Regions from separate parts of the Pseudocitrobacter sp. CD920760 genome, predicted to be linked through region 2. Evidence: predicted binding sites of a transcription regulator. Region 2 holds the regulator's gene; each other region holds the start of a gene.

Region 1 (7,433 bases), 120 kb from region 2:
TGTGAAATTTGGCGGCATTCTGGCACTGAGATGAGCGCGGTAACAGCGCGAAAATAAAGTTTCAGCGCAGGTTCCGAGCTTCCTCGAATGCGGGTGTTAACGTCTTTTCCCGTTCACTAAAATTTGCGGGCACGCTTCCATTTCACGCATGCCTCGCCGATGCCAGCAGCGCGCCAACCAGCATAAACAACGAACCAAAGACTTTGTTCAGCGCCATCATCTGGCGTGGGCCTTTAATCCAGCTCGCGATTCGCTGGGCGAGGGTGGCATAGCCAATCATCACAATAATATCGACCACAATGGTGGTGATGCCGAGCACCACATACTGCATCACCTGCGGTTGATGGGGCACGATAAACTGCGGGAACAGCGCCGCCAAAAAGACGATGCTTTTCGGGTTGGTCAGATTCACAAACACCGCGCGTCGATAGAGTTTTGAGCGTGACTGCGATTGCGCGAGGGTGTTGAGGTCAATTGCCCCCGCAGCGCGCCATTGCTGGATGCCGAGCCAGATAAGATAGGCTGCGCCCGCCCATTTCAGCACTTCGAAAGCGAGCACGGAACGGGAGAACAGCGTCCCCAGTCCAACGCCAACCAGCACGATATGAATCGCGAGCCCGGTCTGTAATCCGGCTATGGAGGCGACCGCGCCGCGATAGCCGTGGCTAATGGATGTGGTCATGGTATTGATCGCGCCGGACCCCGGCGAAAGGCTGAGAATTATGGATGTCAGCAGGTAGGCGAACCACCACTCAAAGGTCATGAGAATCTCCCTGGTTATCTGTTTTTTATGCCACAATACGCTATTGTATGAGTGTTGTGTCAGGCCTCACAAAAAAACGATTTTCAGCGGTTAGCAGGGGTGGAAGCCCGATGTTTCAGCAGCAAAAGGACTGGGAAACAAGAGAAAACGCGTTTGCCGCGTTTGCGATGGGGCCGCTGACGGATTTCTGGCGTCAGCGCGAAGAAGCGGAATTTCGCGGCGTGGATAACGTTGCGGTGCGCTTCGTGCGTTTTTGCTCTGCGCATCACGATCGCGTGGTGGTCATTTGCCCAGGCCGTATCGAAAGCTACGTGAAGTATGCCGAACTGGCCTACGACCTCTTCCACAGTGGGTTTGATGTATTAATTATCGACCACCGTGGGCAGGGGCGTTCAGGCCGAATGCTGTCGGATACCCATCGCGGTCATGTGGTAAAATTCAGCGACTACGTTGACGATCTGGCGGCATTCTGGGAACAGGAGGTCGCGCCCGGTCATTGGCGTAAGCGGTTTATTCTCGCGCATTCGATGGGCGGCGCGATAGCCACGCTTTTTTTGCAGCGTTATCCGCATCAGTGTGACGCACTCGCGCTTTGTGCGCCGATGTTCGGTATTATCATGCGCCTGCCGGAATGGATGATCCGTCATATTCTCGATTGGGCTGAGGGCCATCAGCGTCTACGGGAAGGGTATGCCATTGGCACCGGGCGCTGGCGAGCGCTGCCGTTTAGCCTTAACGTTCTGACGCACAGCCGTCAGCGTTATCGGCGTAACCTGCGCTTTTATGCCGATGAGCCGCGTCTGCGCGTGGGCGGTCCCACCTATCACTGGGTTCGCGAGGGGATTATTGCCGGTGAGCAAATCATTGCCGGTGCGCCCCACGATACGCTACCGACGCTTATCATTCAGGCGGAAGAAGAGCGTGTGGTGGATAACCGCATGCATGACCGTTATTGTGAACTTCGCTCCATGGCGGGGCATCCCTGTGAAGGGGGTAAACCGCTTGTCATACAGGGCGCGTACCATGAGATCCTTTTTGAAAAGGACGCCATGCGCTCGGTCGCACTCAATGCTATCGTCGATTTTTTCTATCGACACACTTAAACCGGCATTTATGCCGCCAGGCTTAAAGGTAGAATTCTCTTATGTACCAGGTTGTTGCATCTGATTTAGATGGCACGCTCCTCGCTCCCGACCACCGCTTAACGCCGTATGCGAAAGAGACGCTGAAATTATTGACCCAAAAAGGGCTTAATTTTGTGTTCGCGACGGGGCGTCATCATATCGACGTAGGGCAGATCCGCGATAATCTCGGGATTGAGGCCTATATGATCACCTCTAACGGCGCGCGCGTGCACGATACTGACGGCAATCTGCTGTTTGCTCACAATCTCGATCGCGATATTGCCGCCGATCTCTTTGGCGTAATGCACAGCAGCCCCGATATCATCACCAACGTTTATCGCGACGACGAGTGGTTTATGAACCGCCATCGTCCGGAAGAGATGCGTTTTTTCAAAGAGGCCGTGTTCAACTATCAGCTTTTTGAGCCAGGCCTGCTGGAGCCGGAAGGCGTCAGCAAAGTCTTCTTCACCAGCAGTAACCATGAAGTCTTACTGCCGCTGGAGCAGGCGATTAACGCGCGCTGGGGCGATCGCGTGAATGTGAGTTTCTCCACGCTCACCTGTCTGGAAGTGATGGCAGGCGGGGTCTCCAAAGGTCATGCGTTGGAAGCGGTTGCCAAAAAGCTGGGTTATAGCCTGAAAGACTGTATCGCGTTTGGCGACGGGATGAACGATGCCGAAATGCTGTCGATGGCGGGTAAAGGCTGCATCATGGCCGGGGCGCATCAGCGTCTGAAAGATCTGCATCCGGAACTGGAAGTGATTGGCTCAAACGCGGATGACGCGGTGCCGCACTACCTGCGTAAGCTCTATCTTGATTAAAAAATGACGACTGAGTATTTATTGCTCAGTCGTCAACCGTTCTCTTCGCTACAATGCGTGTTCATCTTCCTGAGAGACATTCATTGTGGCGCTACTCATTATCACCACTATTCTGTGGGCCTTCTCTTTTAGCTTTTACGGTGAGTACCTTGCCGGTCACGTTGACAGCTATTTTGCCGTACTGGTGCGCGTTGGTCTGGCAGCACTCGTATTTCTGCCGTTTCTGCGTACCCGTGGCAACAGCCTGAAAACGGTCGGCTTGTATATGCTGGTGGGCGCGATGCAGCTTGGCGTGATGTATATGCTCAGCTTCCGCGCGTATCTCTACCTGACGGTGTCCGAACTGTTGCTGTTTACCGTGTTGACGCCGCTCTATATCACCCTGATTTATGACCTGATGAGCAAGCGTCGCCTGCGCTGGGGCTATGCGTTCAGCGCGTTGCTGGCGGTGATTGGCGCCGGGATTATCCGTTACGATCAGGTGACGGACCATTTCTGGACCGGCCTGCTGCTGGTGCAACTCTCCAATATCACCTTTGCGATTGGCATGGTGGGTTACAAACGTCTGATGGAAACCCGCCCAATGCCGCAGCATAACGCGTTTGCGTGGTTCTATCTTGGCGCGTTTTTGGTGGCGATTGTGGCGTGGTCGCTGCTGGGCAACACCCAGAAGATGCCGGAGACCACGCTGCAATGGAGCATTCTGGTCTTTCTTGGCGTGGTGGCTTCCGGGATTGGTTACTTCATGTGGAACTACGGCGCGACCCAGGTGGATGCCGGAACGCTGGGCATTATGAACAATATGCACGTGCCGGCGGGGCTATTGGTTAACCTGGCTATCTGGCATCAACAGCCGCACTGGCCGACATTCATTACAGGCGCGCTGGTGATCCTGGCGTCGCTGTGGGTACATCGAAAGTGGGTCGCTCCGCGCTCTTCACGAACGGAAGATGATCGCACGCGTGGTTCCGCGCTGAACGAATAAACGCCTCCGTGACCGGCTGACGCTGCTCGCCATCGCGTACGGCGGCGTACAGTCGGCTCCACAAGCCTTCACCCAGGGTTTTGGTGACCACCAGACCCTGGCGTTCGAAACTCTCTACCACCCAATGCGGCAGCGCGGCAATCCCCATGCGGGCGGCAACCATCTGAATCAACAATAACGTGTTATCGACGCTTTTCAGCGATGGGCTGATGCCCGCCGGCTGCAGGAAGTGACGCCAGATATCCAGGCGCGAGCGCTGCACCGGATAAATCAGCAGCGTTTCGCTGGCGAGATCTTCCGGTGTAATGCGCGTTTTTGCCGCCAGTGGATGGTCAGGCGCGATAACCAGACGCACCTCATAATCAAACATCGGCGAATAGTGCAGCCCGCTGCGCGGCAGAATATCGGAGGTCATGACCAGATCCAGCTCGCCCTGCTGAAGTGCGGGTTGTGGGTCAAACGTGACGCCGGATTTAAAATCCATCTCAACCTGCGGCCAGTTTTTATGGAAGTTTTCCAGTGCAGGCGTCAGCCATTGAATGCAGCTATGACACTCAATGGCAATGCGCAGACGCGTTTGCTGCGGCTCGTTGCAGGCCTGAAGCGCCTGACTGATTTGCGGCAGCACCTGGTTTGCCAACTGGAGCAGGATCTCGCCCTGCGGCGTAAAGCGCAGCGGCTGGCTCTTACGTACAAATAGCCGAAAGCCAAGGCGCTGTTCCAGATCGCTGAACTGGTGGGAAAGGGCGGATTGGGTCTGATGCAGCGTGGCCGCCGCAGCGGCGAGCGACCCGCAGTTCCGCAACGCTTGTAGCGTCTTCAGATGTTTAACTTCGATCATGAAAGTCCTTCACTTCGGCATGAACAATTTGCGCTTGAGGAATATACAGTAACCGCCAATTATGGATGTGTAAACATCTGGACGTCTAAATCATGAAAATTCCATAAGGGGCATACCATGACAATTCTCAATCACACCCTCGGTTTCCCTCGCGTTGGCCTGCGCCGCGAGCTGAAAAAAGCGCAAGAAAGCTACTGGGCGGGGAATTCGACTCAGGAAGAACTGCTGTCGGTTGGGCGTGAACTGCGCGCGCGTCACTGGGAGCAGCAGAAACAGGCCGGTATCGACCTGCTGCCGGTGGGCGATTTTGCCTGGTACGACCATGTTCTGACGACCAGCCTGATGCTGGGCAACGTTCCGGCTCGTCATCAGAACAGCGATGGATCGGTGGATATCGACACCCTGTTCCGTATTGGCCGTGGGCGTGCCCCCACCGGCGAACCAGCGGCGGCAGCGGAAATGACCAAATGGTTTAATACCAACTATCACTACATGGTGCCGGAGTTCGTCAAAGGCCAGCAGTTCAAACTGATCTGGACACAGCTGCTGGAGGAAGTGGATGAAGCGCTGGCGTTGGGCCACCAGGTGAAGCCCGTTCTGCTGGGGCCGGTGACCTATCTGTGGTTGGGTAAGGTCAAAGGCGAGGCATTTGACCGTCTGAACCTGCTCAAAGATATTCTGCCGGTTTATCAGCATGTGCTGAGTGCGCTGGCAAAACGCGGTATTGAGTGGGTACAGATTGATGAACCGGCGCTGGTGCTGGAACTGCCGCAGGCGTGGCGGGAAGCTTATCAATCCGCCTATGACGCTCTTCAGGGGCAGGTGAAATTGCTGCTGACGACTTACTTTGAAGGCGTCACACCTAACCTGGATACCCTTACTGCTCTGCCGATCCAGGGCCTGCATGTTGACCTGGTTCATGGCAAAGATGATGTTGCCGAACTGCATAAGCGCTTGCCTGCCGACTGGCTGCTCTCCGCCGGGTTGATTAACGGACGTAACGTCTGGCGCGCCGATCTTACGGAAAAATATACACAAATTCGCGAGATCGTCGGCAAACGCTCACTGTGGGTGGCATCGTCCTGCTCGCTGCTGCACAGCCCGATCGATCTGAGCGTGGAAACGCGTCTGGATGCGGAGGTGAAAAGCTGGTTTGCCTTCGCTCTGCAAAAATGTGAAGAACTGGCGCTGTTGCGCGATGCGCTCAATAGCGGTGATACGTCTGCGCTGGCAGCGTGGAGCGCCCCGATTCAGGCGCGTCGTCACTCAACCCGCGTTCATAATGCGGCGGTAGCAAAACGTCTGGCGGCCATTACCGCGCAGGATAGCCAGCGTGCAAATGCTTATGACGTGCGAGCGCAAGCCCAGCGTGCGCGTTTTAACCTGCCTGCCTGGCCGACCACCACGATTGGTTCCTTCCCGCAAACCACGGAAATTCGCACCCTGCGCCTGGATTTCAAAAAGGGTAATCTTGATGCCAACAACTACCGCACGGGCATTGCGGAACAGATTAAACAGGCCATTGTGGAGCAGGAACGTTTAGGGCTTGATGTGCTGGTCCACGGCGAAGCTGAGCGTAATGACATGGTGGAATACTTTGGCGAACATCTGGACGGTTTTGTCTTTACGCAAAACGGCTGGGTGCAGAGCTACGGTTCCCGCTGTGTGAAACCGCCGATTGTTATTGGTGACGTCAGCCGCCCGGCTCCGATCACCGTGGAGTGGGCGAAATACGCGCAGTCGCTGACCGACAAGCCAGTGAAAGGGATGCTCACGGGGCCGGTGACGATTCTCTGCTGGTCCTTCCCGCGTGAAGACGTGAGCCGTGAAACCATCGCCAAACAGATTGCGCTGGCGCTGCGTGATGAAGTGGCGGACCTGGAAGCCGCTGGAATTGGCATCATCCAGATTGACGAACCGGCACTGCGCGAAGGCTTACCGCTGCGCCGCAGCGACTGGGACGCGTATCTCCAGTGGGGCGTGGAAGCCTTCCGTATCAACGCCGCCGTGGCGAAAGATGACACGCAAATCCACACGCATATGTGTTACTGCGAGTTCAACGACATCATGGATTCGATTGCGGCGCTGGATGCAGACGTCATCACTATCGAAACCTCGCGTTCCGATATGGAGTTGCTGGAATCATTTGAAGAGTTTGATTACCCGAACGAAATCGGGCCTGGCGTGTATGACATTCATTCACCGAACGTGCCGAGCGTGGAGTGGATTGAAGCGCTGCTGAAGAAAGCCGAACAGCGCATCCCGGCGGAACGCCTGTGGGTCAACCCGGACTGTGGCCTGAAAACCCGCGGCTGGCCAGAGACCCGCGCGGCGCTGGCGAACATGGTGCGGGCGGCGCAGAATTTGCGTAAGGGGTAAAGTGTACTGGCCCGGTAAGCGAACGCATTACCGGGCAAAATCCTTATTTTTTCCCACCATACTGCTTAAACCACTCCAGCATGCGCTGCCAGCCATCTTTCGCCGATTCTTCATGATAACTTGGACGATAATCCGCATTAAACGCATGCCCGGCGTCCGGGTAAACAATAATATCCGCTTTGGCATTGGCGGCGCGCAGTGCGTGACGCATGGTTTCCACGGTATCAACCGGAATGCCAGTATCCTGACCGCCGTATAAACCCAGTACCGGTGCATTGAGATCGACGGCGATATCGACAGGATGTTTCGGTGAATTCAGTGATTTATCGCCCAGCAATTTTCCATACCACGCGACGGCGGCTTTTAACTGCGGGTTATGTGCAGCATACAGCCAGGCGATGCGGCCCCCCCAGCAGAAGCCGGTGATCATCAGGCGACTGGCATCCCCACCATTGCGTGATGCCCAGTTGGCAACGTGGTCAAGATCGGCCAGCACCTGTGCGTCAGGTACTTTCGTGAC
Region 2 (7,433 bases):
GAAGTGCTACGTCTGTTGAGCCTGCAACAGGGTGCCATCAGCGCGTACGATCTTCTCGATCTATTACGCGTGAAAGAGCCGCAGGCTAAGCCGCCTACCGTTTATCGCGCGCTGGAATTCTTACTCGAGCAAGGGTTTGTGCATAAGGTGGAATCCACCAACAGCTATGTGCTGTGCCATCTTTTTGATCAACCTACGCATACATCGGCGATGTTTATCTGCGATCGCTGCGGCGTGGTGAAGGAAGAGTGTGCGGAAGGCGTGGAAGATATTATGCATATGGTCGCGGCACGAATGGGCTTTGCGTTACGCCATAATGTGATTGAAGCACACGGTCTGTGCGCAGAATGTGTGGAAGTAGAGGCATGCAGTTCACACGGGCATTGCCACCACGACCACACCATTCAGATCAAGAAAAAGGCACGGTAATTCGAGGGTTGGCACATCCTTGTACCAGCGGGTAGAAACGCTTATTGAGGGGAGTTAAGCGTTACGCATCAGCGAGATTACCAACGGTAATCATTACGGGTTTCCCAATCGCTGACTTCTTTCTCAGCCTGATCTTTGGCATATCCATAACGTTCCTGGATTTTACCGACCAGCTGATCGCGTTTACCTTCGATAACGGTCATGTCATCGTCGGTCAGTTTGCCCCATTTCTCTTTCGCTTTACCTTTGAACTGTTTCCAGTTACCGCTGAGTTCGTCTTTGTTCATCATCAGCTCCTTATCATTCGATCATGGATGAGATATCACTTCGTCCTTCGGCGTTCATTTCTGCTGAACGTGATAATAAGTGTAGAAGAGGATATCGCTGACGATTCACTATTCAGAATCTTTAACCATCCACGCCGTTATGTCTGCGGCGAAAACCAGGTGCCTTTTTCCCAGTGACGACGCCAGATAACCGCCAGCGACAGGCCACGCAGCGCAAGGAATACCGCCAGTGCCAGCCATAAACCATGGTTGCCTAATACCGGCACCGTCAGCAGCGTTAAGGCGAACCCGGCGGCAGCCACGGCCATGCTGTTACGCATTTCCGCACCCCGTGTCGCACCAATAAACATGCCATCCAGCAGATAACACCAGACACCGATTACCGGCAAGACTGCCTGCCAGAGCACATAGCGATCGGCAAGCTGCTGCAACGACGGCAGTGACGTCAACATTGCCACGATATGGCTACCTGCCAGGGCGTACACCAGCGCAAACGCCAGCGCCACAATGCCTGCCTGTCGGCAGGCCGCGCGCCAGACCTGCTGTAACTGGCTATCATCACGCGCGCCATAAGCCTGCCCGGAGTGCGCTTCCACAGCATAGGCAAAGCCATCCAGCGCATAGGCGGTGAAGGTAAGCATGGTCATCAGTACCGCATTGACCGCCACCACATCGCTGCCCAGCCGCGCGCCAAATACGGTTAATGCGCCAAAGCAGAGCTGAAGCAGTAACGAGCGCAGCATAATGTCGCGATTGAGCGCCAGCAGGCTGCGCATATTTCCGCGCCAGGCCGTCTTCAGCATTTCAGATGTAATACCGCGTAGCACCAGCACCTTACGCGCCATCAGCAGGCCAATTAACATCGTGGCATATTCGGCAATCACCGTCGCCAGCGCCGCCCCCTGCACGTTCATATGCAGGCCCATCACCAGCCACAGATCGAGAACGATGTTCAGGACGTTGCCGACGATCAGCAAAATTACCGGTGCACGCGCGTACTGAACGCCGAGCAACCAGCCCAGCAACACCAGGTTGGCCAGCGAGGCGGGCGCGCTTAACCAGCGAATTTCAAGGAAGCGCCGCGCCTGCTCCAGCACCGCATCGCTGCCGCCGACAACGGTGAGCGCCAGATTAATCAGCGGACCTTTGAACAGTACGATAAGTAACCCTGCCCCCAGCGCCAGCAGCAGCGGTTGCACCAGCGCACGGGCAAGCCGAAGGGGATCTTTCGCGCCGAAGGCCTGCGCAGTTAAGCCGGTGGTACTCATACGTAAAAAGAGCAGCAGCATAAACAGGAAGCTGGTTGCCGTTGCGCCAATCGCCACGCCGCCGAGATAGACCGCGCTATCCAGATGACCAATCACCGCCGTATCCACCAGCCCCAGTAAGGGAACCGTGATATTGGAGAAAATCATGGGGAGGGCGAGACGCCATAATGCCTTGTCGGCAGCCGTGAAGAGCGACATGGTTAGGAACCTGAACAGAAAAGAGAACGAACAACGGCGCATGATGCGCCGTTGTTATCGGGAGAGGATTACAGCCATTCGCCGTTGCGGATCACGCCAACGGCCAGCCCTTCAATGGAGAAGTTCTGACGGCGAAGATCGACGACAATCGGGGAAAACTCGCTGTTTTCCGGCAACAGTTCAACGACGTTGCCCTGTTTTTTCAGGCGTTTTACCGTCACTTCTTCGTCGATACGCGCAACAACCACCTGACCGTTACGCACGTCCTGGGTTTTGTGCACCGCGAGCAGGTCGCCGTCCATAATGCCGATATCTTTCATCGACATGCCGCTAACCCGCAGCAGGAAGTCAGCGTTTGGTTTGAACAGTGAAGGATCGACCTGATAGTGACCTTCAATGTGCTGCTGTGCCAGCAGCGGCTCACCGGCGGCAACGCGGCCAATCAGCGGCAGGCCGGTTTCTTCTTCCACCAGCAGACGAATGCCGCGCGAGGCGCCCGAAACAATTTCAATGACGCCTTTACGCGCCAGTGCTTTCAGATGCTCTTCCGCCGCATTCGGGGAACGGAACCCCAGGCGCTGAGCAATTTCCGCACGCGTTGGCGGCATGCCCGTTTGGCTGATGTGATCCCGGATGAGATCAAACACCTCTTGCTGCCTGGTCGTTAACGCTTTCATTCCGCCCCCTGGGTGTATATACAGTTATGCTGTGAGTATATACAGTTAACGGCTATTTTGGAACCGCAAAACACACAAAATACAGGAGTTTTCGCAGATTATGCGAGGCTCAGTGGAAATGCGACCACAGCAGCACGCCCCAGGTCATCACCGCGACGAAAATCGCCAGCAATACCGCCGCAGAACCCATATCTTTCGCCCGCCCGGAGAGTTCGTGATATTCAGAACCAATGCGGTCAACCACCGCTTCCAGCGCACTATTGAGAATTTCCACTATCATCACCAGAAGGACGGAGCTTATCAGCAAGACGCGGGTAATGGCGTCAACGTCCAGCCAGCAAGCGATGATAATGGCCACAACCGAGGCGACCCCTTCCTGGCGGAACGCGGCTTCGTTTACCCACGCCGCGCGAAAACCTTTCCAGGAATAACCAGCCGCTTTGATAATTCGGGTGAGTCCAGTGGTATTATTGGCCATCAAATAGAACCTTTTAGCGTTATACGCATCAATGACAGTAGCTGTTATCGGCGGTAGAACAGAAATCCTGCTGACTTTCTGATATTCTTGCCGCGCATTTGCATGATTAACCAGAGGCTTTACATCGTTTATGTCCGGTTGGCCACGAATTTACTACAAATTACTGAATTTACCATTAAGCATACTGGTAAAAAGCAAGTCTATTCCGGCAGAGCCTGCCCAGGAATTGGGGCTCGATACGTCGCGCCCGATCATGTACGTCCTGCCTTATAACTCTAAGGCCGACTTACTGACCTTGCGCGCCCAGTGCCTGGCGCACGATCTCCCAGACCCGCTTGAGCCGCTGGAGATCGACGGCACCTTACTGCCCCGCTATGTGTTTATCCATGGCGGCCCGCGCGTGTTCACCTATTACACGCCGAAAGAAGAGTCTATCAAGCTGTTCCACGACTATCTCGATCTGCATCGCAGCAATCCGAATCTGGACGTGCAGATGGTGCCGGTGTCGGTGATGTTTGGTCGTCGTCCGGGGCGCGAGAAAGGCGAGGTGAACCCGCCGCTGCGCATGCTGAACGGCATCCAGAAATTCTTCGCCGTCTCCTGGCTCGGCCGCGACAGCTTTGTGCGTTTCTCGCCGTCCGTCTCGTTGCGCCGCATGGCCGATGAACACGGTACCGATAAAATTATCGCGCAAAAACTGGCGCGCGTGGCGCGTATGCACTTTGCCCGCCAGCGTCTGGCCGCGGTAGGCCCGCGCCTGCCAGCGCGTCAGGATCTCTTCAACAAGCTGCTCGCCTCGCGCGCGATTGCCAAAGCGGTTGAAGATGAAGCGCGCAGCAAAAAAATCTCTCATGAAAAAGCACAGCAAAACGCCATCGCGCTGATGGAAGAGATTGCTGCCAACTTCTCCTACGAGATGATTCGCCTGACGGACCGCATTCTGGGCTTCACCTGGAACCGTCTCTATCAGGGTATCAACGTGCACAACGCCGAGCGCGTTCGCCAGCTGGCGCACGACGGCCACGAGATTGTGTATGTGCCGTGCCACCGTAGCCATATGGACTACCTGCTGCTCTCCTACGTGCTCTATCATCAGGGGCTGGTGCCGCCGCACATTGCTGCCGGTATCAACCTGAATTTCTGGCCAGCCGGCCCGATTTTCCGTCGCCTGGGCGCGTTCTTTATTCGCCGTACCTTTAAGGGCAACAAACTCTACTCCACCGTGTTCCGCGAATATCTCGGCGAGCTGTTCAGCCGGGGTTATTCCGTTGAATACTTTGTGGAAGGCGGGCGTTCCCGTACTGGCCGCTTGCTGGACCCGAAAACCGGCACCCTGTCGATGACCATTCAGGCGATGCTGCGCGGCGGTACGCGTCCTATCACACTGGTGCCGATTTACATCGGTTACGAGCACGTGATGGAAGTGGGCACGTACGCGAAAGAGCTGCGCGGTGCGACCAAAGAGAAAGAGAGCCTGCCGCAGATGCTCAAGGGCTTGAGCAAGCTGCGCAACCTGGGCCAGGGCTATGTGAACTTCGGCGAGCCGATTCCGCTGATGAACTACCTGAACCATCACGTACCGGAGTGGCGCGAATCTATCGATCCTATCGAAGCCATTCGTCCGGCCTGGCTGACGCCAACGGTGAACGGTATCGCCGCCGAACTGATGGTGCGCATTAACAACGCAGGTGCGGCGAACGCCATGAACCTGTGCTGTACCGCGCTGCTGGCGTCTCGTCAGCGTTCTCTGACCCGCGAGCAGTTAACTCAACAGTTGGACTGTTACCTGTCGCTGCTGCGCAATGCGCCGTATTCGCCGGATGCCACCACGCCAAACGTGACGGCCAGCGAGCTTATCGACCACGCGCTGCAGATGAACAAGTTCGAAGTCGAGAAAGACACTATCGGCGATATCATCATTCTGCCGCGCGAGCAGGCGGTGCTGATGACTTACTACCGCAACAACATCGCCCATATGCTGATCATGCCGTCGCTGCTGGCGACCATCATGACCCAGCATCGCCATGTTTCGCGCGCGGATGTGCAGAATATGGTTGAGGTGATCTACCCGATGCTGAAGGCCGAGCTGTTCCTGCGCTGGGAAAAAGCAGAGCTGGCGTCGGTGATTGATACGCTGGTTGACGAGATGGAACGCCAGGCGCTGATCACCCGTCAGGGCGATGAGCTGCATATTAATCCGTCCCACTCCCGCACCCTGCAACTGCTGGCCGCCGGTGCGCGTGAAACGCTGCAACGGTATGCCATTACGTTCTGGCTGCTGAGCGCCAACCCATCGATGAACCGTAGTACGCTGGAGAAAGAGAGCCGTACCGTGGCGCAACGTCTGTCGGTGCTGCACGGTATTAACTCGCCGGAGTTCTTTGACAAAGCGGTGTTCTCATCGCTGGTGCTGACGCTGCGTGATGAAGGCTATATCAGCGACAGCGGCGACGCCGAGCCGGAAGAAACGATGAAGGTTTACCAGATGATGGCGAACCTCATCACTCCGGACGTGCGTTTGACGATTGAGAGTGTGACGCAGGACGAAGAACCGGCGCCGAAAGACGCCTGATGGCGCTTCGCTTATCAGGCCTACGGCACGGAGCTTGTAGGGCGGGCAAGCGCAGCGCCCCCGCCATAAAAAAGCCGGATAAAATCCGGCTTTTTCATTTTTAGAAGTGCCAGTAACTCATCGCCAGACCGATAAACAACACCAGCCCAACGTAGTTATTGTTCATAAACGCCTGGAAACAGGCTGCGCGTTCGCGGTGTTGGATCAGCTTCTGCTGGTACGCAAACAGCGCGCCCGCAATCAAGATGGACCAGTAGAATTCCCAGTTAAGTCCGTTCAGATAACCAATCGCCGCCATTAATGCCAGCACGCCCACCTGCAAAATGCCGATAATTAAGCGGTCATACTGACCAAACAGAATCGCCGTCGATTTCACGCCGATTTTCACGTCATCGTCGCGGTCAACCATCGCATACTGCGTGTCGTACGCCACCGCCCACAGGATATTCGCCAGCAGCATCAACCAGCAGCTCAACGGCAGCGATTCACTGACGGCGGCAAAAGCCATGGGGATCGACCAGCCGAACGCCGCGCCCAGCACCACCTGCGGCAGATGGGTATAGCGCTTCATAAACGGATAAACCCACGCCAGCGCCAGCCCCGCGACCGAAAGCAGAATAGTCATGGTGTTGAGCGTCAGCACCAGCAGGAACGACAGCAGCACCAGCACGGCAAACAGGGTTCGAGCCTCTTTTTCCGTCACCGCACCGCTCGGTAACGGGCGATTGGCGGTGCGTTTTACATGACCATCAAATTTGCGGTCAGCATAGTCATTCACCACACAACCGGCGGCACGCATCAGCCAGACGCCCGCGACAAATACCGCCAGAATCCACAGCGGCGGTACGCCGGGCGCGGCAACCCATAACGCCCATAAGGTCGGCCACAGCAGCAGCAGCGCACCAATCGGCTTGTCGGTGCGCATCAGGCGATGAAAGGCCAGCAGCTTATTCTGCGTCAGACTCCTCTCCATTTTCTCTTCCTCTTAGTACAACGGCGATGCAGGCAGAAACAGCTCGGTCAGAAGCAGCGGTTTCCCACTCAACCGAAGGCGGGAACGACGCCCCCAGAGGTCTGCATGGCAACCTATCTCAATAAAATCACGCGTGAGCATGGAAGACGTAAACAGGTAACGACCCAGCGGCGTCTTGCCAAGCTGTTGCAGCGCCAGTTCCGGGCCGCTCAGCGTCGATTCGGGTACCACAGTGCGCCCGGCAAGCCAGGGTTCGCCGTCCACACACAGCAATATTTCTCGTAGCCAGTAGCGTTGCTCGTCGGGCAACAAGGGTAACTCTTCCGCTATAGCATCGCGGGTGACAAACCCTTCGTCAATCAGTGTGACGCTGACCACACCATATTGTTCGAAACGTTTGGTCATGGAATCTTCCAGCAGCAGCCAGTCGAGTTGTTCAGCGTCGAGCGAGGGGATTGCGTCAAAATAGTTCAGCGCACGCAGTTGCGTCAGTGCGGGATGCGTCATGCCTGACTCTCCAGTACATATTGTGCGGCTATTGTATCGCAGAA
Region 3 (7,433 bases), 690 kb from region 2:
AGGTGGGGCGCGTCAGGGTGATGAATACGCGGTGGATGGCCTCTCCGGCGCCACGTTAACCGCTAATGGCGTACAGCATAGTTTTGATTTCTGGATGGGCGACCTCGGTTTTGGCCCATTCCTGAAACAGGTTCGTGAAGGAGTGCTGAATAATGGCTGAACAGGGCGATATGAAAGAAGTGAAGCGCGTGCTGGTGGGGCCGTTGATTGCCAACAACCCGATTGCGCTTCAGGTCCTCGGCGTCTGCTCGGCGCTGGCGGTGACCACTAAACTGGAAACCGCATTTGTGATGACTATCGCGGTGACGCTGGTCACGGCGTTTTCGAGCATGTTTATCTCGATGATCCGCCACCATATTCCAAACAGCGTACGCATCATCGTGCAGATGGCGATCATCGCTTCGCTGGTGATCGTCGTCGATCAGCTGCTGCGCGCCTTCGCTTATGAGATCTCAAAACAGCTCTCGGTCTTCGTCGGCCTGATCATCACCAACTGTATCGTGATGGGGCGCGCGGAAGCCTATGCCATGAAAGCGCCACCGCTGGCGAGCTTTATGGACGGCATCGGCAACGGCCTGGGCTACGGCGCGATTCTGATGATTGTCGGCTTTCTGCGTGAGCTTATCGGCAGCGGCAAGCTGTTTGGCATTACGATTCTGCAAACGGTGCAAAACGGCGGCTGGTACCAGCCAAACGGCCTGTTCCTGTTAGCACCGAGCGCCTTTTTCATCATCGGCCTGCTGATCTGGGCGCTTCGCACCTGGAAGCCAGAACAGCAGGAGAAGGAGTAACCGATGGCTCACTATATCAGCCTCTTTGTCCGTGCCGTCTTTATTGAAAACATGGCGCTGGCGTTCTTCCTGGGGATGTGTACGTTCCTCGCGGTATCGAAAAAAGTTTCGACCGCGTTTGGTCTTGGCGTTGCCGTTACGTTGGTACTGGGTATTTCCGTTCCAGCGAACAACCTCGTTTACAACCTGGTGCTGCGCGACGGCGCGTTGATGGATGGCGTGGATCTCAGCTTCCTGAGTTTTATCACTTTTATCGGCGTGATAGCCGCGCTGGTGCAAATTCTGGAGATGATCCTCGATAAATACTTCCCGGCACTGTATACCGCGTTAGGGATCTTCCTGCCGCTTATCACCGTGAACTGCGCCATCTTTGGCGGCGTGTCGTTTATGGTTCAGCGCGACTATAACTTTGGCGAATCTATCGTCTACGGTTTCGGCTCCGGGATTGGCTGGATGCTGGCCATTGTCGCCATGGCTGGTCTTCGCGAAAAAATGAAATACTCAAACGTCCCTGCGGGTTTGCAGGGCTTAGGGATCACCTTTATCACCACCGGTTTGATGGCGCTTGGCTTTATGTCGTTCTCCGGCGTGCAGCTATAAGGGGCGAAGAAAATGGAAATTATACTTGGCGTGGCCATGTTCACCCTCATCGTACTGGCGCTGTCGGTGCTGATCCTGTTTGCCAAATCGAAATTGGTGAACTCGGGCGATGTGGTGATTGAAATCAACAACGAAGCCGACCGACAGATCCGCACGCCGGCGGGCGACAAGCTGCTGAATACGCTCTCCAGCAACGGGATTTTCGTCTCGTCCGCATGCGGCGGCGGCGGCTCCTGCGGCCAGTGCCGCGTGAAAATTAAAGAAGGGGGCGGTGACATCCTGCCGACCGAACTGGCGCATATCACCAAACGCGAAGCCAAAGAGGGCTGCCGTCTGGCGTGTCAGGTCGCGGTGAAGCAGGACATGAAAATTGAACTGCCGGATGAGATCTTTGGTGTCAAAAAATGGGAATGCGAGGTTATCTCTAATGATAACAAAGCGACGTTTATCAAAGAGCTGAAGCTGGCGATCCCGGAAGGTGAGGTCGTACCGTTCCGCGCGGGGGGCTATATTCAGATTGAATGTCCATCGCATAAGGTTGCGTACGCCGATTTTGACGTGCCAGATGAGTACCGTTCCGACTGGGATAAATTCAATCTTTTCCGTTACGTTTCTGAGGTAAAAGAACCGACGGTGCGCGCCTACTCAATGGCGAACTATCCGGAGGAGAAGGGCATCATCATGCTCAACGTGCGTATTGCCACGCCGCCGCCGAGCGTGCCGGATGCGCCGCCGGGGATTATGTCCTCTTACATCTGGTCGCTGAAAGCGGGCGATAAAGTGACGATTTCCGGGCCGTTTGGTGAGTTCTTTGCCAAAGACACGGACGCCGAGATGGTCTTCATCGGCGGCGGAGCCGGGATGGCGCCGATGCGCTCGCATATTTTCGACCAGCTTAAACGCCTGCACAGCAAGCGGAAAATCAGCTTCTGGTACGGGGCGCGTTCGTTGCGTGAAATGTTCTATCAGGACGAATTCGAACAACTGGCGCGTGACAACCCGAACTTCACCTTCCACATCGCGCTATCGGACGCGCTGCCGGAAGACAACTGGACGGGTTACACGGGCTTTATCCATAATGTTCTGTATGAAAACTATCTGCGCGACCATCCGGCCCCGGAAGATTGTGAGTTCTATATGTGTGGGCCGCCGATGATGAACGCGGCTGTCATCAAAATGCTCAAAGACCTGGGCGTGGAAGATGAAAACATCATGCTCGATGATTTTGGAGGCTGATGATGCTCACGGTATTTCTGGCGACGTTTGCGATTTTCGCGCTGGTGATCCTCGGCATGTCGCTGGGGTACATCATTAAGCGCAAAAGTATCCAGGGCAGCTGTGGCGGGATTACCTCGCTGGGGCTGGAGAAAGTCTGCGACTGCCCGGAGCCCTGTGATGCGCGCAAAAAGCGCATGGCGCGCGAAGCGTTGCAACAGCAGAAGAGGATTTTGTAAACCCTCGCAAGCTGCGTGCATTAATGCCCGGTGGCGCTTCGCTTACCGGGCCTACCTATCACTCGAGCAGTAGGCCGGATCAGGCGTAGCCGTCATCCGGCAATGCAGACTGTTTTCTCTCTTCTCACGCCCTCTAATTATACTGTATACTTGTCCAGTAACATCCGGGGGCTATGTATGCGCAAAATTATCCACGTCGATATGGACTGCTTCTTCGCAGCGGTAGAGATGCGCGATAATCCTGCGCTGCGCGACATCCCCATCGCCATTGGCGGCAGCCGTGAACGACGCGGCGTCATCAGCACCGCCAACTACCCGGCGCGGAAATTCGGCGTACGTAGCGCAATGCCCACCGGCATGGCGCTTAAGCTTTGCCCGCACCTCACGCTTTTACCAGGCCGTTTTGACGCCTACAAAGAAGCCTCTGAGCACATCCGTGAAATCTTCTCTCGCTACACCTCGCTGATTGAACCCTTGTCGCTGGATGAAGCCTATCTCGACGTCAGCGACAGCGTGCACTGCCATGGTTCTGCCACGCTTATTGCGCAGGAAATTCGGCAGACTATCTTCAACGAATTACATCTCACGGCTTCCGCAGGCATCGCCCCGGTAAAGTTTCTCGCCAAAATCGCCTTCGATCTCAACAAACCCAACGGCCAGTTTGTTCTCACACCCGCCGACGTTCCCGCGTTCCTGAAAACATTGCCGCTGGAAAAAATCCCCGGCGTCGGCAAAGTTTCGGCTGCGAAGCTCGAAAGTATGGGGCTGAAAACCTGCGAAGACGTGCAGAAAAGCGATCTCGCCATGCTGTTGAAACGCTTTGGTAAATTTGGCCGCATATTATGGGAACGCAGCCAGGGCATTGATGAGCGCGCCATCAATAACGAACGGCTGCGAAAATCGATCGGCGTGGAACGCACACTGGCGGAAGATATTCACGACTGGTCAGCGTGTGAAGCGATTATCGAACGTCTCTACCCGGAGCTGGAGCGACGGCTGGCGAAGGTCAAACCCGACCTGCTGATTGCCCGCCAGGGCGTGAAACTCAAATTTAATGACTTCCAGCTCACGACTCAGGAACACGTCTGGCCGCGTCTGAACAAAGAAGACCTGATCGCCACCGCCTACAAAACCTGGCACGAACGCCGTGCCGGGCGCGGTGTCCGGCTGGTGGGGCTGCACGTTACGCTGCTTGATCCACAACTTGAAAGACAACTGGTGTTAGGACTTTAATCATGAACATTCGCCCCTGGCAGCCGCATGAACTGCCGCAACTGAGCCAGATTTTCCTGCGCGCGGTCCACGAAACCGCCAGTCAGCACTATTCCCCCGCGCAAATTGCCGCCTGGGGTCAGGTGGATGATGTGCAGTGGCGGCAGAAATTAGCCTCTTCCGTGGTGCTGGTCGCGGAGGCTGATGGCAAGGTTGTCGGTTTTATCACCGCCGTTGGTCATTACATCGACCTGCTTTTTGTCTCGCCAGATTACGCGCGGCAGGGGATTGCCGGGGCGCTGTTACGAGCATTGCTGGCGAAAATGTTGCCGGGAAAAGTGACCGTTGCGGCGAGCATTACGGCAAAACCGTTCTTTGAAGGTCAGGGATTTGTGCTGGTGCGCGAGCAAAATGTTGAGGCGCGGGGAGAGTGGTTTATTAATTACCTGATGGCGCGAGAGGTATAAAAAGCCGGGCAGTGATTGCCGCCCGGCTTAACGGATATTACTTCGCCGGAATCGCTTTCAGCAGTTCAGTCAGAAGCCGCCAGTAATGACCCACGCTTTCGATATGAACCTGCTCATCCGGGGAGTGCGGGCCCGTAATGGTTGGCCCGATGGAGACCATGTCCATTTCCGGATACGGTTTTTTGAACAGACCGCATTCCAGACCTGCGTGGATAACCTGAATGTTCGGCGTCTTGTTGAACAGACGCTGATAGGTTTCACGCACCAGATGCATCACCGGAGAGTTTGCGTCCGGCTGCCAGCCAGGGTAGCTACCTTTGGCTTCGGTTTTCGCGCCAGCCAGTTTACCCAGTGAATCCAGCATGCTGACCACATATTCTTTACCGGTGTCGATAAGCGAACGAATCAGGCAGTGGATTTCCACGTTGTCGTCAGTCATAGTCACAACGCCGACGTTCAGAGAGGTTTCAACCACGCCTTTTGCCACGTCAGAGTTGCGGATCACACCGTTCGGCGTAGCGTTCAGCAGGCGAACGAAAGCATCGCGAGACTGCGCGGTCAGCGCGGCTTTATCGTTGCTGACGGACTCCAGCAGCACGGTCAGGTTCTTCTCTTTCTCAGCCAGCTCGTTTTTCAGGATATCCTGATATTGGCCAACCAGCGCTTTCAGAGATTCTACTTTATCCGCCGCCACGGCAACGGTAGAGAAGGCTTCACGCGGAATGGCGTTACGCAGCGTACCACCGTTGAAATCAACCAGACGCAGATCCAGCTCTTCCGCGTGTCCTGCCAGGAAACGTACCAGCAGTTTGTTGGCGTTGCCCAGGCCGACATGAATTTCGCCGCCGGAATGGCCGCCTTTCAGGCCTTTCAGCGTCAGCTTAAAGCTCTGGAAGCCTGCCGGAATGGCTTCGCGATCGAGGTGCAGGTTGGAGGTAAAATCGATACCGCCCGCGCAACCCATGTAGATTTCACCCTCTTCTTCAGAGTCGGTGTTAATCAGGATATCCGCCTGTAACCAGTTGGCTTTCAGGCCGAACGCGCCGTCCATGCCCGCTTCTTCGGTCATGGTCAGCAGCACTTCTAGCGGGCCGTGCTCAACCTTATCGTCAGCCAGTACCGCCAGCGCGGAAGCCATACCGATACCGTTGTCGGCGCCCAGCGTGGTGCCGCGGGCTTTCACCCACTCGCCATCGATATACGGCTGGATTGGATCTTTAGTGAAGTCATGAACGGTATCGTTATTTTTCTGCGGCACCATATCGAGGTGCGCCTGCAGAACGACCGGTTTGCGGTTTTCCATTCCGGCGGTTGCACCTTTACGAATCAGAATGTTACCGACTTCGTCGCGTTCCGTATGGAAACCTTTTTCTTTCGCCCAGCCGATGATGTGTTCAGCCAGTTGCTCTTCGTGATAAGACGGGTGAGGAATAGAACAAATTTTGGCAAAAATATCCCACAGCGGTTGCGGGGAGAGTTGAGACAGTTCCGACACGATGAGTCTCCTTACGGCGTTATGCATCTGGAATAAGAGTAATAAATAGCGAAACAGACACCACAAGCTGCGCTTGCGAGATAGGGTCGAGAATACCACTTTCTGTATCATCTGGTAGAACAAACCACGGAAAAAGAGGGGCAGAGTGCCCTTAAGGCTGGTTTTTAGTGCGTCAGATCTCTATAATCTCGCGCAACCTATTTCCCCCTTGAACACTTTTTAAGCCGTATAACACAGGCTGGGATATTTTCACATGAGCGAAAAATACGTCGTCACCTGGGACATGTTGCAGATTCACGCCCGCAAACTGGCAAGCCGTCTGTTACCTGTTGAACAGTGGAAAGGCATCATTGCCGTTAGCCGTGGGGGTCTGGTACCAGGCGCTCTGCTGGCACGTGAACTGGGCATTCGTCATGTTGATACCGTTTGCATCTCCAGCTACGACCACGACAACCAGCGCGAGCTGACCGTCCTGAAACGCGCTGAAGGCGACGGTGAAGGCTTTATCGTGATCGACGACCTGGTTGATACCGGCGGCACCGCAGTGGCTATCCGCGAAATGTATCCTAAAGCCCACTTCGTCACCATCTTCGCTAAACCGGCTGGTCGTCCGCTGGTTGACGATTATGTGATTGATATCCCGCAGGATACCTGGATTGAACAGCCGTGGGATATGGGTGTGGTCTTCGTACCGCCTATTGCTGGCCGTTAATCCCTGCAATAAATGCGATTCCAGCGCCCGGCAATGCCGGGCGTTGTTTTTTTTACTGCCCGGCGCGGTACAATAGTCCAAAGCTCGTATTCATGGAGATCATGCGATGTCAGAGGCGAATCTTAGCGAAACCCTGTTCAAACCGCGTTTCAAACACCCTGAAACCTCCACGCTGGTGCGTCGATTTAACGCGGGGAGCGATCCTGCGGTGCAGTCTGCGCTTGACGGTAAAACCGTCCCACACTGGTATCGCATGATTAACCGCCTGATGTGGATCTGGCGCGGTATCTCGCCGCAGGAAATTCTTGATGTGCAGGCGCGCATCGTGATGAGCCAGGCCGAGCGCACCGACGAAGGCATGCTCGACACGGTGGTCGGCTATCGCGGTGGCAACTGGATCTACGAATGGTCAACTCAGGCGATGCAGTGGCAGCAAAAAGCGACGCAGGAAGATGACCCGCTGCTCAGCGGCCGCCACTGGCTGCACGCCTCCAATCTCTACAGCATTGCGGCCTATCCTCACCTGAAAGGCGATGAACTTGCCGAACAGGCGCAGGTGCTGGCCAATCGCGCTTATGCCGAAGCGGCTAAACGTCTGCCGGGTGAAATGCGCGAGCTGGACATTCCTGTTCCAGGCGGAGCGCCGGTCAGCGCGTTCCTGCACATGCCAAAAGGCGACGGCCCGTTTCCGACGGTGCTGAT
Region 4 (7,433 bases), 1.3 Mb from region 2:
CTGATGAGTGATAAAGACAGGATCGTTGCCGATCGTTTAAGTCACGCCTCGCTGCTGGAAGCCGCAGCGTTAAGCCCGGCGGCGTTGCGCCGTTTTCAGCACAACGACAGCCTGCATCTGACGCGGTTGCTAAGCAGCCCCATTGAGGGGCAGCAACTGGTGGTCACCGAAGGTGTGTTTAGCATGGACGGCGATAGTGCGCCGTTGGCAAACGTCGCAGAGGTGACAACGCAAGCAGGCGCGTGGTTGATGGTGGATGACGCGCACGGTATCGGCGTGAAGGGCGAGCAGGGGCGGGGAAGTTGTTGGCAACAGGGCGTGCGCCCTGAGTTGCTGGTGGTGACTTTTGGTAAAGCCTTTGGCCTGAGCGGTGCGGCGGTGCTGTGTAGCGACTCGCTGGCCGATTATCTGCTGCAGTTTGCCCGTCATCTGATTTACAGCACCTCGATGCCCCCGGCGCAGGCCGTGGCGCTGCGGGCATCTCTTGAGGTGATTCGCAGCGGCGAGGGCGATGAGCGGCGGGAAGTCCTGGCGCAGCATATCGCCCGCTTTCGCGCGGGCGCGCAGGGGCTGGACTATCAGCTCACGCCATCGGAGAGCGCCATTCAGCCGCTGATTGTCGGGGAGAATGCGCGCACGTTGTCCCTGGCGCAAACGCTGCGTGAAAAAGGCTGTTGGGTGACGGCAATCCGCCCACCTACCGTACCCGCCGGAACCGCGCGTTTGCGCTTAACGCTGACGGCGGCGCATACGCGTGAAGATATCGATACTCTGCTGGAGGTGCTGCATGGCGTCCGTGAATAAACAGGCGGTGGCGGCGGCCTTTGGCCGGGCGGCAGCGCATTATCACCAGTTTAACGAACTTCAGCGCCAGAGCGCGGCGCATCTGCTCGAACAACTCCCGGTGCGGGCGTTTGCCCGTGTGCTGGACGCAGGCTGCGGCCCCGGTAGCTATAGCCGCTACTGGCGTGAGCGGGGGAGCGAAGTGACCGCGCTGGATCTCTCCGCTGATATGCTTGCGCAGGCGCGCCAGCAGCAGGCGGCACAGCACTACTTGCTGGCGGATATCGAAGCCATTCCCTTGCCTGATGCCGGGTTTGACCTGGTGTGGAGCAATCTTGCTGTGCAGTGGTGCAGCGATATCCGCATTGCGCTGGCCGAGCTTTATCGCCAGTTGCGCCCCGGTGGCGTGCTGGCCTTCACCACGCTGACCGCCGGATCGTTACCCGAGCTGAATCAGGCCTGGCAGGCCGTGGATGCGCATCCCCATGCGAACCGTTTTCTGCCGGAAGAGACGCTACGACAGGCGCAGGCGAGCTGGCCCCAGCACAGTAGCGCACGCTCGATGACTCTGCTGTTTCCCGATGCCCTGAGCGCGATGCGCTCTCTGAAGGGGATCGGCGCGACGCATCTGCATGAAGGTCGGGCGCGCGAGCCGTTAACCCGCAGCAAACTACAGCAGTTGCAACTGGCATGGCCAAAAATTCAGGGGCAATGCCCGCTGACCTACCATCTTTTTTCTGGAGTCATTACTCGTGATTGAACGTTATTTTGTTACCGGCACCGACACGGAAGTGGGGAAAACGGTGGCCAGCACGGCGCTGCTACAGGCCGCTCGGGCACTCGGATACCGGACAGCAGGCTACAAACCCGTCGCCTCTGGCAGTGACGAAACGCCTGATGGGCTGCGCAACAGTGATGCGCTGGCATTGCAGCGCAATAGCGTGCTGCCGCTGGCGTACGAGCGGGTGAACCCGTACACCTTTGCTGAACCCACGTCGCCACACATTATCAGCGAGGTGGAACAGCGCCCGATTGAGGCTGATGTGATGTCGGCGGGTCTTCGCACGCTGGAAGCGCAGGCGGATTGGGTGTTAGTGGAAGGGGCTGGTGGTTGGTATACGCCGCTGTCGCCCCATCTGACGTTCGCGGATTGGGTGCAACGCGAGCAGTTGCCGGTGATTCTGGTGGTCGGAATGAAACTGGGCTGCATCAACCATGCACTCCTGACCGTGCAGGCCGTTAAGCAGGCGGGCCTGCATCTGGCGGGCTGGATAGCCAACGATGTTGAGCAGCCAGGGAAGCGTCACCAGCCCTATCTGGCGACGCTGCAACGGATGATTGATGCGCCGATGCTGGGCGAAATTCCCTGGCTGGGCGCGACGCTGGTAGAGCACGACCTTGGACAGTATCTTGACCTCACAGCCCTGACTCAGGCGTCATCCACGCTTTAATCATCTGTTCATCCAACTGCGCCACACCGCCCTGGGCCACGTTTCTGCCGCGATGCAACAGGCAGAAACGGTCCGCCACGCGCTGAATAAACGGTAACTGCTGTTCCGCCAGCAATATCGTCAAGCCAATCTCCCGATTCAGGCGCAGGAGCAAATCCCCCAGCCGATGGATAAATGCGTGGCCCACGCCGCGTGTCGGCTCATCCAAAATCAGCAGCTGTGGCCGCGTGACCATTGCACAGGCTACAGCCAGTTGATAACGATCGTCCTCCGTGAGTGCGGAGCCCTTAAGTTGTCTGACAGCATACAGAGAGGGGAAGAGCGCGTAAATTTCCGGACTCACCGTTCCGCTGCTTTCACCCGCCGCCTTGAGGGCAATCAGCAAATTCTCTTCCACGCTAAGCTGCGAAAAAATACGTTTATCCTGAGGGACATAACCGATCCCAAGCGTGGTGCGCCGCACGGGTGAAAGGGGCATTAAATCGCAGGGGGGCGAACCGGTTTGTTGCCAAATCATGCTGCCGCTTTCAATGGGTTGATGGCCGGTAATACAGTTCACCAGCGTGGTCTTCCCCGTACCTGGAAGGCCGATTAAACAGGTGCATTCGCCGGAAGCCAGTTCGAGGTCGATGTTCCAGAGCGTGTGCTGGTTTCCGTAGAAATGATTGACTGCATGCAAACTCAACATCGTGTTCTCCTCAAGCCAAAGGACAGGGTCACGAAAGAAGATTGCAATTCTCTTGCCAGAACAGGTTTTCCTCAGCATAACGGCTGATTTTTAAGAATTAACTTAAGAAATAGAGGTGAAGCGGAGTAAGCGTGATGCACAGCACTGGCGCAAAAAACAGCGAGTGTTGAGCGAAAATTATACGAAAATGTGAGGGCTGTCACGCAGAAACCACATGATGATTTTCGCTGATAAAAATCAAAAATTAACGATAAAAAATTTTTACCCGCCGCTTTTGGGTCGATCGGCGAAAACGCCCGAGTGACAGGGGATAGGGGCTCCAGACACTTATCCACTATTCCTGTGGATAACCTTGTGTATTAGAGTTAGAAAACCTGCGGAAGGCGAGAGAATACGCGGCTTGCCAGTAAATTGATGCGAAACGCGGCTTTTCAATCTTTCCTTTTATTATCAGTAAGATGAATAAAAGCAATGGCAGAGGTTGGCGCGCGACTCACTGACATAAAAGTTTAATGACACATATTGACAAATGTTAAAACAGAAAAAGTTCTGGGGATAACCTCCTCAGGGCGTTTTTTTATCCTGCCAGAGCGCAAATTTCAGTCGCTACGCATGGATTCAGGACGGCGTAACAGTAATACCATAATGCGCTACTGTTTTTATATCCAGTGTTTTTTGTTGGCAAATTTAGCGCCGGGGAGTAGAATTAATCACCTGCCCGATCAACCCGCCACCAGGTAGCTTTGTTCATGAGTAAACCGTTCAAATTACATTCGGCCTTTCAACCCTCTGGCGACCAGCCTGATGCCATCGCGCGCCTGAAAGAAGGGCTGGAAGATGGTCTCGCGCATCAAACGCTATTGGGGGTAACCGGCTCGGGGAAAACCTTCACCGTGGCCAACGTCATTGCCGATCTCCAGCGCCCAACGATGGTGCTTGCGCCAAACAAAACGCTGGCGGCGCAGCTTTATGGTGAGATGAAAGAGTTTTTCCCCGAAAACGCCGTTGAGTTTTTCGTCTCCTACTACGATTACTATCAGCCGGAAGCCTACGTTCCCAGTTCAGATACCTTTATCGAGAAAGATGCCTCGGTAAACGAACACATTGAACAGATGCGTTTGTCGGCGACCAAAGCCTTGCTTGAGCGCCGCGATGTCATCGTGGTGGCTTCCGTGTCGGCAATTTACGGGTTGGGCGACCCGGATCTCTACCTCAAAATGATGCTGCATTTGACGGTCGGCATGATTATCGACCAGCGCGCCATTCTGCGCCGTCTGGCCGAGCTGCAATACGCGCGCAACGATCAGGCATTCCAGCGCGGTACCTTCCGTGTACGTGGCGAAGTCATCGACATCTTCCCGGCAGAATCAGACGACCTTGCGCTTCGCGTTGAACTGTTTGATGAAGAGGTCGAACGCCTGTCACTGTTTGACCCGCTGACCGGCCATGTTGAATCTACTATCCAGCGCTTCACGGTCTATCCAAAAACGCACTACGTTACCCCGCGTGAGCGCATCGTGCAGGCAATGGAAGAGATCAAAGACGAACTGGTTGAGCGTCGTAAGGTGCTGCTGGAAAACAACAAACTGCTCGAAGAGCAGCGGTTAAGTCAGCGCACGCAGTTTGACCTCGAAATGATGAATGAACTGGGCTACTGCTCGGGCATTGAAAACTACTCGCGCTACCTCTCTGGGCGTGGGCCGGGCGAGCCACCGCCAACGTTGTTTGACTACCTTCCGGCGGACGGCCTGCTGGTCATCGATGAATCCCACGTGACCATCCCGCAAATTGGCGGCATGTATCGCGGCGACCGGGCGCGTAAAGAGACGCTGGTGGAGTACGGTTTCCGTCTGCCGTCGGCCCTTGATAACCGCCCGCTAAAGTTTGAAGAATTTGAAGCCCTCGCGCCGCAAACGATTTACGTGTCTGCGACGCCGGGTAACTACGAGCTTGAGAAATCCGGCGACGAAGTTATCGATCAGGTGGTGCGTCCTACTGGTCTGCTTGATCCGGTCATTGAAGTGCGTCCGGTCGCGACCCAGGTCGATGATCTGCTGTCAGAAATTCGCCTGCGCTCCGCCATTAACGAGCGCGTACTGGTCACGACGCTGACCAAGCGGATGGCGGAAGATCTCACCGAGTATCTTGAAGAGCACGGTGAGCGGGTGCGCTATTTGCACTCGGACATCGATACCGTCGAACGTATGGAAATCATTCGCGATCTGCGTCTTGGCGAGTTCGATGTGCTGGTGGGCATCAACCTGCTGCGAGAAGGTCTCGATATGCCAGAAGTGTCGCTGGTGGCGATTCTGGATGCCGATAAAGAGGGCTTTCTGCGTTCCGAGCGTTCGCTTATCCAGACCATCGGTCGTGCTGCGCGTAACATCAACGGTAAGGCGATTCTGTACGGCGATAAAATCACGCCATCAATGGCGAAGGCTATTGGTGAAACCGAACGTCGTCGCGAGAAGCAGCAGCGCTACAACGAAGAGCACGGCATTGTTCCGCAGGGTCTGAACAAGAAAGTGGTCGATATTCTGGCGCTGGGTGAGGGGCTTGCGAAAACGAAAGGCAAAGGTCGCGGTAAGTCTCGTGGCAGCGCGCAAATTGTGGAAGCGGATCAGGTACTGACGCCGAAAGCATTGCAGCAGCAAATTCAGTCGCTGGAGGCGCAAATGTTGCAGCATGCGCAGAATCTGGAGTTTGAAGAAGCCGCCGAGATCCGCGATAAACTTCATCAACTACGTGAATTGTTTATCGCGGCGTCATAACCGCAAAAAATTGAGGCTGGCATCACACGAGTAAATGCCAGCCTTAATGTTCGCTTAATATCCAACATGGATAATTTCCTCATCAACAAGAGGATAGTTCCATGTCTAATCTAAATGTTCAGCAATCTCTGACTCTGTTATTTTCCGGCCTGATTGTCGTCGGTTTTCTCTGCCACTGGATTTTGACTTTCTAACTTCGGTTTCAGGTTCGCGGGCGTGAATGCAATCCATGCCCGCGTGCCGCTTCTCTCTTCCCGATTTTGCAAATAAAACGCCGCTTCGTGCAGTTGCGCAATTCGCGTGACAATACTTAACCCCAGCCCAATTCCGCCATAGCGGCTGTCCATTCGTACAAATGCCTGGCTCAGTTCGCCCACTTTAGATTCATCGATGCCAGGACCTTCATCCTCGACAATCAACATCGGTGTGGGAGATGCAGCAGCCGAAAGCGTAATGGATGAATGGGTTGGGCTGTAACGGTACGCGTTTTCGACCAGGTTACGCACCATCACCTTTATCAACGTGGCATCGCCGGCAACCGCGATATCGTGGACGTTTTCGCTTATCACCAGCGTTTGTTCGCGCCCTTTCAGCATCGATTCCAGCTCATCCTTCAGCGGCAAAATGACATCCGCCATTAACTCAACGCGCTGGTAGCTACCGGCAGAAAATGACTGGCCCACACGCGCGAGTTGCAGTAGCTGGGCTACGCTGTTAGTCATTTGATCCAGACGCTGAATCAGCGGTCCAACGTTAATGGCATGTGCTTTTTCAATGAGTTCCAGATGTAAGCGTAAACCCGCCAGAGGGGTGCGGAGTTCATGGGCCACATCGGCGGTGAATAATCGTTCGCGATCGAGTGTTTGCGTCAAACGCGCCACCAGTTGGTTGATGGCCGATGTCACGGCATCCACTTCCAGAACGGTTCTTTCCAGATGGATAGGTTGCAGATTATCCGGAGTACGCGCATCGAGCTCTTTTTGCAGGTCAGACAGCGGGCGGGTGATGCGTTTTACCGCCTTCATACACACAAACAGCGCCAGGCCGATAATCACCAGGCTTGGCACCAGCAAACTGGCAACCGCTTCGCGAACCTCGTGCTGAATATGTTTGGCGTTGTTGTGGCCCTTCAGGATGCTGGCAACCTCGAGGTCTATCTGCTCCTTGCTTTCATGCCAGAGCCAGAAAACGCTGATAACCTGAAAAACCACCAGAATGATACCGACGGTCAGTAAAAGCTGGTGGCGCATCGGCCATTTTCGGATTGCGGAAAGAGGCATAAGTTAATCTGTCACCTCGCTGTTTTCCAGCTGGTAGCCAAAGCCTCTGACTGTGCGAATACGTGATTTACCCACTTTATCGCGCAGGTTGTGAATATGCACTTCCAGCGTATTGGTCGACGGCTCGTTATCCCAGTTGTAAATATCGTTGTAGAGAATTTCGCGATGTACCGGGCTCCCGGCTTTCTGCATCAGACGCGAGAGCAGGGCAAACTCTTTTGGCGTCAGTTCCAGCGGTTGTTCATCCAGCCAGACCTGACGACGCGTTGTGTTAAGCCGTAAGTTCGCCACCGTGATTTCGTTTTCGCCCTGATTATAATGACGACGCAACAGCGCGCGGATTCGGGCGTTAAGCTCTTCCAGGGCAAAGGGTTTCACCAGGTAATCGTCCGCACCGGTGTCCAGGCCGCTGATACGATCGTCCAGGGTGTCTCGGGCAGTCAGAATCAACACCGGAAGG

Evidence for each region. The regulator LexA, encoded in region 2, represses DNA repair genes until DNA is damaged. The targets are predictions, from matches to a motif close to TNCTGTATGTACATACAGNA.
Region 1: a site for LexA is predicted at 4,566-4,585, ahead of metR (HTH-type transcriptional regulator MetR). Genes of this name have one in related genera too.
Region 3: a site for LexA is predicted at 2,986-3,005, ahead of dinB (DNA polymerase IV). Genes of this name have one in related genera too.
Region 4: a site for LexA is predicted at 3,574-3,593, ahead of uvrB (excinuclease ABC subunit UvrB). Genes of this name have one in related genera too.

The regions. Positions count from the first base shown of each region.
Region 1 is NZ_CM173490.1:173,081-180,513, forward strand. It holds gene rhtB (homoserine/homoserine lactone efflux protein) at 143-763, opposite strand; gene pldB (lysophospholipase L2) at 874-1,866, shown strand; gene yigL (sugar/pyridoxal phosphate phosphatase YigL) at 1,908-2,708, shown strand; gene bioP (biotin transporter) at 2,794-3,693, shown strand; gene metR (HTH-type transcriptional regulator MetR) at 3,581-4,534, opposite strand; gene metE (5-methyltetrahydropteroyltriglutamate--homocysteine S-methyltransferase) at 4,652-6,913, shown strand; gene AC1MKH_RS00825 (dienelactone hydrolase family protein) at 6,957-7,433, opposite strand, start outside.
Region 2 is NZ_CM173490.1:296,858-304,290, reverse strand. It holds gene zur (zinc uptake transcriptional repressor Zur) at 1-429, shown strand, start outside; gene AC1MKH_RS01395 (CsbD family protein) at 507-716, opposite strand; gene dinF (MATE family efflux transporter DinF) at 854-2,182, opposite strand; gene lexA (transcriptional repressor LexA) at 2,251-2,859, opposite strand; gene AC1MKH_RS01380 (diacylglycerol kinase) at 2,969-3,337, opposite strand; gene plsB (glycerol-3-phosphate 1-O-acyltransferase PlsB) at 3,468-5,909, shown strand; gene ubiA (4-hydroxybenzoate octaprenyltransferase) at 6,010-6,882, opposite strand; gene ubiC (chorismate lyase) at 6,895-7,389, opposite strand.
Region 3 is NZ_CM173490.1:984,686-992,118, forward strand. It holds gene AC1MKH_RS04490 (Na(+)-translocating NADH-quinone reductase subunit C) at 1-160, shown strand, start outside; gene AC1MKH_RS04495 (NADH:ubiquinone reductase (Na(+)-transporting) subunit D) at 153-791, shown strand; gene nqrE (NADH:ubiquinone reductase (Na(+)-transporting) subunit E) at 795-1,391, shown strand; gene nqrF (NADH:ubiquinone reductase (Na(+)-transporting) subunit F) at 1,404-2,627, shown strand; gene nqrM ((Na+)-NQR maturation NqrM) at 2,630-2,845, shown strand; gene dinB (DNA polymerase IV) at 3,023-4,078, shown strand; gene AC1MKH_RS04520 (GNAT family N-acetyltransferase) at 4,081-4,524, shown strand; gene pepD (cytosol nonspecific dipeptidase) at 4,562-6,019, opposite strand; gene gpt (xanthine phosphoribosyltransferase) at 6,273-6,731, shown strand; gene frsA (esterase FrsA) at 6,838-7,433, shown strand, end outside.
Region 4 is NZ_CM173490.1:1,628,649-1,636,081, forward strand. It holds gene bioF (8-amino-7-oxononanoate synthase) at 1-804, shown strand, start outside; gene bioC (malonyl-ACP O-methyltransferase BioC) at 788-1,543, shown strand; gene bioD (dethiobiotin synthase) at 1,536-2,234, shown strand; gene AC1MKH_RS07440 (ABC transporter ATP-binding protein) at 2,200-2,922, opposite strand; gene uvrB (excinuclease ABC subunit UvrB) at 3,672-5,693, shown strand; gene pmrB (two-component system sensor histidine kinase PmrB) at 5,831-6,973, opposite strand; gene pmrA (two-component system response regulator PmrA) at 6,977-7,433, opposite strand, start outside.